DNA from 2 places in the Paenibacillus sp. SAFN-054 genome. Region 2 is predicted to be linked to the other one. Evidence: riboswitches for the same ligand, from Rfam matches in the RefSeq annotation. Region 2 holds a riboswitch; the other holds the start of a gene.
What was found. Region 2 has a riboswitch for cyclic di-AMP ahead of ACTHPM_RS06850 (3D domain-containing protein). Riboswitches for the same ligand answer to the same signal wherever they lie in the genome.
Positions count from the first base shown of each region.

Region 1: another riboswitch for cyclic di-AMP. It lies ahead of ACTHPM_RS11780 (alpha/beta fold hydrolase); the one in region 2 lies ahead of ACTHPM_RS06850 (3D domain-containing protein).

Region 1 covers NZ_JBQCKS010000002.1:64,519-70,041, reverse strand. Annotated here, with positions in the region: cyclic di-AMP (ydaO/yuaA leader) riboswitch at 215-418, shown strand; cyclic di-AMP (ydaO/yuaA leader) riboswitch at 490-645, shown strand; gene ACTHPM_RS11780 (alpha/beta fold hydrolase) at 795-1,589, shown strand; gene ACTHPM_RS11775 (TetR/AcrR family transcriptional regulator) at 1,710-2,276, shown strand; gene ACTHPM_RS11770 (ABC transporter permease) at 2,396-3,517, shown strand; gene ACTHPM_RS11765 (ABC transporter ATP-binding protein) at 3,517-4,194, shown strand; gene ACTHPM_RS11760 (penicillin acylase family protein) at 4,535-5,523, shown strand, end outside.
Region 2 covers NZ_JBQCKS010000001.1:1,458,105-1,463,627, reverse strand. Annotated here, with positions in the region: gene ACTHPM_RS06865 (transporter substrate-binding domain-containing protein) at 1-793, shown strand, start outside; gene ACTHPM_RS06860 (amino acid ABC transporter permease) at 866-1,525, shown strand; gene ACTHPM_RS06855 (amino acid ABC transporter ATP-binding protein) at 1,512-2,234, shown strand; cyclic di-AMP (ydaO/yuaA leader) riboswitch at 2,439-2,593, shown strand; gene ACTHPM_RS06850 (3D domain-containing protein) at 2,602-3,261, shown strand; gene ACTHPM_RS06845 (polysaccharide deacetylase family protein) at 3,346-4,167, opposite strand; gene ACTHPM_RS06840 (NADH:flavin oxidoreductase/NADH oxidase) at 4,383-5,405, shown strand.

The sequences.
Region 1 (5,523 bases), on a different contig from region 2:
ATGCCGCTGTCTGAAGGAAAAGGGAATGGAACAAAAATGTTCACCTAAACGAAAGCAACGAGGAGCTAATGAACGAAAAGATAAGACTTCTCAGGATAAGTGCCTGCTATTTCAGGAAACGCAACGAAAAAGCCATTAATTCTGTGGAACCCATGCTTTACAGTTTGCCTGCTCAGGCGTATATTCAGTTCATTGTTAGCTTTTGAAGGAATGACACGGAATTACGCTGAGTTTTCGCTTGTGAAAAGCGGGGGAACCACGAACCGCAATGAACGGATTTTGCCGGATGGCCGAATCTGTCCATGCATGGGGTGAATCGGAATAAGTCATGGAGGGGAATGACATCCATGCCGTCCGTAGGGCAACTCTCACTGCCCGAATCCGTCAGCTAACCTCGTAAGCGTCGCTAAGAGAGAGGAGTGAAACTGTGAGCTTTTAAAATCAGCACAGGGTATCCGCTCTGTGTTTTTGTGTGCGCAAATTGAATAGATGTCTATTTCGCTGAATTTCCGCCAGGAGCGGAAAGCGGGGGAACCGGCCGTGACAGAAAGGTTGTCACATGGGGTGAATCTCATTGTAATGAGTAGGGCTACTCTGAAGTCCGAATCCGTCAGCTAACCTCGCAAGCGTATCAAGAGAGACGATCCTTACGATGCGATGAATCAAGGCTTTTTTGGCCTTGCCCTGAAAGCGTTGAAGAGAGGTCCTCTTTTCAATGCTTTTTTTGTTGTCTTTTTTATCTGCCTGAGGGAAGGCATCTTAGACATCATGTTAAGGTAGAGAGGAGAAGGAAGTTGCCCAACATACAAGTAAACGGAACAACCCTATATTACGAAACACACGGCAGCGGCGCGCCAATCGTCTTTATCCACGGACATCTTTCGACTCATCATATGTTTGAGCCGCAGGTCGAATATTTCAGCAAAAGGGCCAAGGTGATTGTGCTCGATTTAAGGGGCTATGGCAATTCCGGCAAATTAAACGTCGAAGTGGAGGATATCATCGATACGCAGTGCATGGATCTGAACGAGCTGCTGGAAAAGCTGGATTTGACCAAAGTCACGCTCGTCGGTTGCTCCAGCGGCAGTCTGCTTGCCCAAAAATTCGCTGCTTACCAGCCGGATAAAGTGAATGCACTCGTGTTGGTTGACAGCTATTTCTACGGTCCGTACGGAACCCGCAGCGGGATTTGGAAATTTTTTGAGGCCTGCAGCTGGTTGTCCTATTATCTTCCTGCGGAATTCTTTCTCCGGTCGCTGCGGGTGACATATAACCGGTGGGTACCTGCATACAGCATTTTGCGGGATGAGCTCTTTCACAAGCGTCCGACGGAGTCGATCAAGCAGCGCATGGCCCTGCTCAAAATCGACATGGACTCGAATTCGACAAGGCTGCGAATGCCCATTCTATGCGTAGCCGGCAGACAGAGCGAATGGTTCGTCAAACAAATGAACAAGGCTGCGGAGATGTTTTATTACGCCCAGAAAGCCGTCATCGACGATGCCATTTACCCGAGCCATCTTTGCCAGCCTCAGGAGTTCAACCGCATTCTTCTCAACTTCATGATCGATGAAAAGGTGATGGCATGAACCCGAATCCGTCAAGGGCGCCATCCTCCTTAAAAGAAACAGTAACAACGGCAACCGATTGCTGTTGTTGCTGTTTTTTTGTTAAACTGATCTTACAAGACGGAAAGGAGACGATCCACATTGGGTAGAAAACAATCTTTTACGGAAACAGAGCTGCTTGACGTGACGAAAAGATTAATATTGGAGCATGGTTACGACGGATTTCATCTTAAACTCCTGTCACAGCATCTCCCTGGAGCCAGAAGCACGATTTACCAATATTACTCCAATAAAGAAGAAATCGTTGCTGCTTGTATGAAGCGGGTGATTTCGAACGTATTAGAAAATGCATCATCCATCGATGAGACGGACCCTATGATCGCTCTCCGACAGTTACTTCATGTTTATGTTGAAGAATCCAGGCTTCATCAACTCCTTGGTGATGCTCAAAAAATACATTCAGATCATATCAAGGTGATCGATGATCTTCAATTTATTGAGAGGGCGCATTCGAGTCTCAAGGTTCAGCTCGCACGCTTGTTTGAACAGGCACAAAAGGAGAACAATTTAAGGGAGGATATTCCCCTACCGGTACTTATCGGTACTTTTTTTAACCTGATTAATACTCCGAATATGCTGAATGTCCCGACAGATCAATGGAGCGATCTCTTGTTTCAAGTATGGATCGGAGGCTCGGGGAGGTCATAGAAACTCGAATCTATTTTGACACAAGTGTCAAATATATGATTTAATAGATGGGGACTGCGATGTGGTTCGTCTATTTTGACACAAGTGTCAAATAATTAGGAGTGAGGAGTTGGAATCGCATGTTTTTGGCTATGAAGGAATTAATGCATAGTAAGATGAGGTTTTCCATGATTGTCATTATCTTTGTGCTTATCGCTTGGTTGGTGTTCATCCTGTCTGGCTTGGGCAATGGTCTATCGACGCTTGCCGCGTCCGTACTCAAGAACATGAATGCCGATTATGTTATCTTTCAGCAAGGGTCGCAGTCTTCCATGAGCAAATCCCTGCTGTCCGATCAATTGGTGACCGAAGCAGAGAAATTACCTGATGTAACAGCTGCTTCACCTATGGGAAATTCCATGGCAACAGCGCTCAAAGGGCACAGCAACAAAAATGAGGACAAAGTCGACATCGCCATCATTGGGATCGAGCCGGGCAGCTTTTTGGAGCCGTCCATCGTTGAAGGAAATCGTTTATCTCCTGATCAACCGAAAAGTGTCATTGCGAATATCACCATGAAGGATAAAGGATTTAAACTTGGGGATACGTTCCAATTAGACGGTTCCACAGAGTCGCTGACCATTATCGGATTTGTGGAGGATCAAACCTACAACCACGTATCAGCCGTGTTCACACCCATATCTGAATGGCGTAAGATCGCCTTTGCGGCACCGGGTTCGGATAAAGGAATCGCAAATCCTGTAAATGCAATTATGCTGCAAGGTGAACATATTGATTCAAGCTTGGTAAACGGTAAGTTATCGAATACCGATACTGTGACTCGAGCGAAAGCCGTGCAGGGAATGCCAGGTTATAAAGAAGAGAACGGTTCGATTATGATGATGCTTGCATTCCTGCTGGCGATCTCTGCATTCGTTCTGGGCGTGTTTTTCTATGTCATTACGATTCAGAAGACCAACCAATTCGGGATTATGAAAGCCATCGGCGCAAGGAACGGATTCTTGGGCAAAGCGATTATGTCCCAAGTGTTCGTACTGTCGCTGACCAGTATTATTATCGGAATTTTGCTTACTTACGGGACGGCGGCAATGATGCCTAAGGCGATGCCATTCAAGCTCGAAACAAATCTGGTCATCGTATATTCGGTGGTCCTGCTTGTCATCGCATTGCTCAGTTCTTTGGTATCGGTTCGCAGAATTACAAAAATTGATCCGCTGAAAGCGCTCGGGAGGATGGAATAATGAATCAAGGCTTACAGCTCAGTCATATCACAAAGTATTATGCCGAAGGCAGTCACCGGATCGCTGCGCTCGAGGATGTCTCTATTTCCGTTGAACCAGGCGAATTTGTAGCAGTGGTCGGACCTTCAGGTTCTGGCAAGAGTACCTTCTTATCCATTGCGGGAGCGCTGCTCAAAGCTTCCGAAGGAGAAATTAATCTGAATGGGCATAACCTCTCCAAGCTTTCGGATAAAGAGCTGTCCAACGTGAGGCTTAGGGAAATCGGATTTATTATGCAGTCATCGAACTTGGTTCCCTATTTGAACGTTCTGGATCAATTGCTTTTAGTAAAGAAGATGTCCGGGAAGGTGACGGCAGAGGATAAAATATTCGCCACAAACATACTTGAAGAGCTGGGACTGGGCTCGAAGCTCAAGAGCTTCCCCGAAGAACTCTCGGGAGGAGAGAAACAGCGTACTGCGATCGCCCGGTCTTTGATTAACGATCCTAACGTCATTTTGGCCGATGAACCGACTGCAAGCCTGGACACCAAACGCGCACATGAAGTGGTCGGTCTCATCAAACAAGAGGTAAAGTCACGCCGGAAAGCGGCAATCATGGTTACCCATGATGAGCGTATGCTTGAATATTGCGACAAGGTATATCGGATGGAAGATGGAAAGATGAGCTTAGTCTGATTTGGTGTGCAATCAGGGAACCGAATAGCAAGTAGGATGTTTGGATGATCTCCATCAAGAAGTAGCAAAATCAGATGAAAATTTGAAAATAGTAGATTGAAAAGCCCCTTTTGCTTACCGCGGAAGTGGGCTTTTTGCATGGGGAAAGAACGGTATCAGACGCAAAAAAAACCAGGTATGCCGAAAGGGAGGGTTACCTCTATCGATCAGCCGAAGCCTTCGCCTAAGGGACGGGATATTCTGCTTATAACGTTGGTGGATTCATCTTGTATGAAAGCGCTTAACACCATATAATGGATGGTAATCCATAATTACCATTATATGTCTGGGGGAGTCCTGCATGAAGCTGTTGGCCGTGGTGACCGTACCGGGCGTCAAGCCGCGAAGAAAACGCTGGCCGCGCATGGTTGTAATCATCGCTCTGATCGTTGTGCTATTGATCGCCTGCGCAGGAGGATACGTGTATTGGTTCGTGAATAAAAGTTTGCCGGTCATCCAAGGCGAGCTCCGCATTTCCGGGCTGGATAAACAAGTGACCGTATGGAGGGATGAGGCGGGGGTGCCGCATATCGAGGCGCAAACGGAACATGATCTCTATATTGCACAGGGTTTTGTGACGGCACAGGATCGTTTATTCCAGATGGACCTCAGCCGGAGGCAGGCTTCGGGACAATTGAGTGAAGTGGTTGGCGCGAAAGCCATCGACCGCGATAAGTTTTTCCGCAGCTTCGGTCTGCGGCGGGCTGCCGAGGCTTCGCTCAGCTCCTATTCGGAACAATCCAAGCAGGTGCTGGAGTGGTATGCGCAAGGCGTCAACGATTACATACGGTATGCTAAGGCGTCTAAGGCGCTTCCGGTCGAGTTTACGATTCTGGGATATCAGCCGACGGAGTGGCTGCCTCTGGATTCTTTAACGATCGGCAAATACATGGCCTACGATTTGGCCGGAAACTGGGAGGGGCAAGCGTTCCGGTACGGTATGGCGCAGAAGCTGTCCGCAGATAAGCTCCAATCGCTGATGCCGACATATCCCAAGGATGGAGCAACCATTTTGCAGGCTATGAAAGAGCATCCGGTCGATGTGAGCCGGCTTGCGGCTGCCGCGGTCGTTCCCGATCCCTTTAATGGAAGCAACAACTGGGTGGTAGCTGGCGGGAAGTCGGCTTCAGGCAAGCCGCTGCTTGCCAATGATCCGCACTTGGGACTGGATACGCCTTCGATCTGGTACGAGACGCATCTGGCGGCACCGGAGCTGAACGTTAGCGGCGTCATATTTGCCGGCGTTCCGGGAATAATCCTCGGGCATAACGAGAACATTGCCTGGGGAGT
Region 2 (5,523 bases):
AACGTTATGCTTGATGCTCGCAGGAAGTCTGCTTGCAGGATGCGGAGATAAGAACAAGGATGAGGCAGCCGCACCGGATAACGGTGCAACGAATGCCAGTGCCAAAACGCTCGTGCTTGGGACAAGCGCCGATTTCCCTCCGTACGAGTTCCATAAAATGATTGACGGCAAGGATCAAATCGTCGGCTTCGACATTGAGATTGCCAAAGAGATCGCGAAGGACATGGGCGCGAAGCTTGAGGTCAAGGACATGGATTTCAAGGCACTGCTTGGAGAACTTTCGAGCGGCCGCGTTGACTTCGTCATCTCGGGCATGACACCCGATGAGGAACGGAAGAAAGCAATTGACTTCTCAAACAACTACTATAAAGCTGAGCAGGCTGTAGTCGTCCGCGAAAAGGACAAAGATAAGTACACAACGATGCAATCGCTTGAAGGAGTATCCTTCGGCATTCAGACCGGCTCGATTCAAGAGGACATTGCCAAAACCATTCCAAAAGCGAAAATTACAGGACTCGGAAAGATCAATGATATCATCATGCAGCTGAACTCCGGCCGTGTCGACGCTTCCATCATGGAAAAGCCGGTTGCCGAAGCCTTTCTGAAGAACGTCAAGGGACTTGCGATTGCTGATGCTGTGCCTGATTACAAGGAAGACGGATATGCGATCGGCGTGAAAAAGGGAAATACGGAGATGGTGGAGCAAATCAACAAAACACTCGACCGGCTGAACTCCGATAAGAAAATTGAACAATTCGTATCCGAAGCCAGCGATCTTGCGGCTCAAAAATAATCGAACGCGAAAAATAGCGGATATCCTTCGCTATTTTTTGTTTGCGGCATCGAGGAAGGAAGTAAGGATTTCATGAACATATTCGAGACGTTCTGGACGTATCGTTCCTATTTCGGAACGGGCATCCAATATACTCTGCTGCTTGCAGCGATCGGAGTCATTTGCGGCTTCATTCTGGGCATGCTCGTGTCCATGCTGCGGATGTCCCGGTTCGGGCTGCTCCGTTTTGTGGGAACCGTATGGGTGGAGTTCCTCCGGGGTACCCCAATGATCGTGCAGCTATTCATCATCCATTACGGTTTGGTATCGTTCGGCATCAAGCTGACTCCCATTGAATCCGGAGCGATTACGCTTTCGATCAACAGCTCGGCTTATCTGGCGGAAATATTCCGCGCCGGCATTCAGGGCGTGGACAGAGGGCAGGCAGAAGCTGCCCGTTCTCTCGGCATGGGTAAAGCCATGACCATGAGGCACATTATTTTGCCGCAGGCCGTCAAAAGCGTGCTGCCGGCCATCGGCAACGAATTCATTACCATCATTAAAGAATCCTCGATCGTATCGTTTATCGGCGTGACCGATCTGATGTATCAAGCGCAGGCTGTCACGACCATTACTTATGAGTCGTTGAAGCCGCTCTTAATCATTGCCGCCATTTATTTTGTTATGACCTTCACGCTGTCCAAGCTGCTTGGTTTGTTCGAAAGGAGGCTGAATACGGATGATCACCGTTAAGGATCTGCACAAATCGTTCGGGAAGCTCGAAATATTAAAAGGCGTTAACGTTGAAATCGCCAAAGGGGAAGTCGTAGTCGTGATCGGACCCAGCGGATCGGGGAAAAGTACGTTCCTCCGCTGCCTCAACCTGCTCGAAACGCCAACGAGCGGCGAAATTACGTTTGAGGGCGAGTCCATTACGGATCGTAAACATAATATTAACTTGACCCGTGAGAAAATGGGCATGGTATTTCAGCAGTTCAACCTGTTTCCGCATAAAACTGTGCTTCAAAATATTATGCTTGCCCCATTGAAGGTGAAAAAAATGGCTTCCTCGGAAGCCGAGACGATCGCGGTGGATTTACTGCGTACCGTCGGCCTCGCCGATAAAAAGAATGCGTATCCTTCGCAGCTGTCAGGCGGTCAGAAGCAGCGCATTGCTATCGCGCGTGCTCTGGCGATGCAGCCCCATGTCATGCTGTTTGACGAGCCGACTTCGGCGCTGGATCCCGAGATGGTCGGAGAGGTTCTTGAAGTCATGAAGAAGCTGGCTGAGGGCGGCATGACCATGGTCATTGTCACACATGAGATGGGCTTTGCCCGTGAGGTAGGAGACCGAATCCTGTTTATGGACGGCGGTCAGATCATGGAAGAAGGAACACCGTCCCAGGTATTTGGCAACCCGCAGAATGCACGTACGAAAGATTTCTTGAGCAAAGTACTCTAGCACATACGAAATAAGCCCCGGCGAGAATCCATTTCTCGCCGGGGCTTATTTCGTATGTAATGAAGAATTTGTAATCATTTTAACGCAAATCGCGATTTAAATTTTTAAGCAATTAGTAACTTTCTAACTCTGATAACGGAAGTTATAGTGTTAATAGTTGCAATATGGTAACATTTTCATGCGCACTGGTTACAAAATTGTGATATATTGAGTAAGCCAAAACTTTGGAACACAAAGTGCGGGGGATTATTTTTACCGTGAAAGACTTAGTCACTTGGGGTGAATCGTGATTGTAACGTAGGGTTGTCTCCTCAATCCGAACCCGACAGCTAACCTCGCAGGCACTGAAGGATTTTAAGGAGGAACTATGAAGAAGAGATTTAAAGGATTGAAATTTATCGCAGCTGCAATCGGCATCACATTGGCGGTACAAGCCGTTCCTGTCCATGCGGACTCTGTACATGTGGCCAAGGAAGGCGATACCTTCTACACACTATCGAAACAATATGGCGTCAACCTAAATCAATTGATGAATGCTAATCCTAACGTACAAGCCACGAACATCTATGGAGGATTGAAGCTTAACATTCCCGGAGTTGAAACCATGAAGGCCTACGCGGATTCCGCGCCGGCATCGATCACCGCGGCTTCGCTTAGCGTGGATTCGGAGCAAAAAATCGTGGAAGCATGGGGTAAAACCTTTACGTATAATAAAACCCTGAAAGTCAAAGCTACAGCATACTCTGCTGCGGCAAGCGAAAATGGCAAATGGGGTGCCGTCGACTATTTCGGTAATCCGCTCGAACTCGGTACCATCGCCGTGGACCCATCCATTATTCCGCTCGGAACGAAAGTGCTTGTCACTGGACATGATTTTGCGGGTCTTCCCAAAAAAGCTTTCGTCGCTACCGCAAAAGATGTAGGCAGTGCCATCAAGGGCAACCGCATCGATATCTTTGTTCCAGGAAGCCAGCAGTCAGTAAGCAACTTTGGTTTCCAGAACGTAGAATTGTACTTTATTAAATAATCGTTATCTTTATACTAATTACCCACATACGCATGTACGCAAACAAGCAGCCTTATACCATTTGATGGTCGAGGCTGCTTGTTTTTATTTGTCCTTTAGCACTTTGAGAAGTTTGGGTAATGTAACAAAGGTGTAGCCTTTTTTCTTCAAGTCACGGATGACTTCCGGCAGAGCGCCAATCGTGCCGGATAGATCCGAGGTCGTGCCGCCACCGGCATGCTGAAGAATAATGGAGCCCTGTCCTGCCGTTGCCATGATGTTCCGTTTCACCGCTTCTTTGCCGATGCCTTTCCAGTCCAGGGAATCGACATTCCAGTTAACGATTTTGTAGCCCTCACGCTTGGCCCATCGCAGCTGACTTTCCGTTATATCCCCGTATGGGGGACGGATCAGTTTCGGCTTGTAGCCGGTAATGCCGTAGAGTATTTTTTCCGTACGCACTATTTGGTCCATATATTCAGCCATCGTCAGCTTGTGAAACTGGGGGTGGTTGTAGGAATGATTCCCGATGATATGACCTTCGCGAACAATGCGTGCCACCAGCTCCGGATGCTTCTGGGCCCGGCTGCCCACAACGAAAAAGGTTGCCTTGACGCCGTTCTCCGAGAGAATTTGAAGAATTTGCGGTGTAAACCGCGGATCTGGTACATCATCGAAGGTAAGCGCGATCTGTTTCACATGGGGGCCATGAATTTTGAAGGTATCCGGATATTTTTTAATCAGTTGGCCGAGGGTCAGTATCTGTTTTTCCTGATGCTTTTCCGCTTTTTCTATCGTGCTGGTTTCCTGTACCGGACGCGGAGCAGCGGGATTTTCCGGGCTTGCCGCATACAAAGCGGCTTCGGGACATAACAGAGTAAAGACAAGCGTTACCGCGCATATTTTGCTGAAATAAGTTCTGATCATGCGGCACGGACTCCTTTCTAGGGGAATGCTGGCAGAGCCATTGGATTGTCTATACTGTTATGCCCCGAAATGGAAAGGATTATAGATGGACCAAGGCTCTCTCGCCCGTTTCCATAAATACTTGAAAAGCGTATATAATATATAGGTGTTTCATATTAGACCTGCATAAATATGGGTATCTTCAGATTATGGCTCTCGGAAAGGAGACTGAACACATGGCTGATATATTTACACCTTATGTCCTAAAGGGCTTATCATTGAAAAACAGGATCGTCATGCCGCCGATGTGTCAATATTCGGTGCAGGCGGAGGATGGAATTCCAAACAAGTGGCACTTTGTGCATTATGTATCCCGGGCTGTCGGCGGAGCAGGCCTGATAATTATCGAAATGACAGCCATCCGTCCTGACGGACGCATTACGAGCCAGGATACGGGGCTTTGGAGCGATGAACAGATTCCTGCTTATCGCAGCATTGTCGACGAGGTACATACCTACGGTACCCGAATCGGAATCCAGCTTGGCCATGCCGGCCGAAAAGCGGAGGATGCGAATCCGCCCGTAGCCCCTTCAGCGATCCGTTTCGATGAAAAATACAGTGTGCCGCGTGCGCTCTCCACGGATGAAGTGAAAGATATGGTACAGGCATACAAAGAAGCAGCAAGACGAGCCGTCGAGGCCGGTTTTGACACGATCGAAATCCATGGCGCTCACGGCTATTTGATTCATCAGTTCCATTCCCCGTTAACCAACAAGAGGGATGATATTTATGGCAAGGACCTTCCGCTCTTTGGCGAAGAAGTGGTCAAGGCCGTGCGGGAGGCCGTACCGGTAGACATGCCTGTGATCATGCGCGTATCCGCCAAAGAATATGTGGATGGAGGGTACGACGTCGAGTATATTGCCGAAGTTTGCCGCCGATATCAAGCAGCGGGTGTGGATGTGTTTCATATCTCCTCGGGCGGTGAAGGACATATTGGGGCGAACGGCGGACCGAAAGCAGGGCCGGGTTACCAGGTGGAACTCGCGGAAGAGATCAAAACCAAGCTGGATGTTCCGGTCATCGCGGTCGGCAGGCTGGATCGGTTCGAGGATGCGCAGCAGGTTGTTCTTGACGGGAAAGCGGATCTCGTCGCTGTGGGGAGAGGGATGCTGAAGGATCCGTATTGGGCCTTGCATGCATCACAGGCGCTCCATGGCGATGAGAAGATACCGAAGCCGTATTTGCGCGGTTTTTAATGAATGTGACAGAAGGCATTGGCAGGCTAGTCTGCCGGTGCCCTTTTTGACTAATCAGGCTTGTCGGAAATCATTCGAGTCCTATAAAATGGAAAAGAGGCATCTTCATCTTGTACGA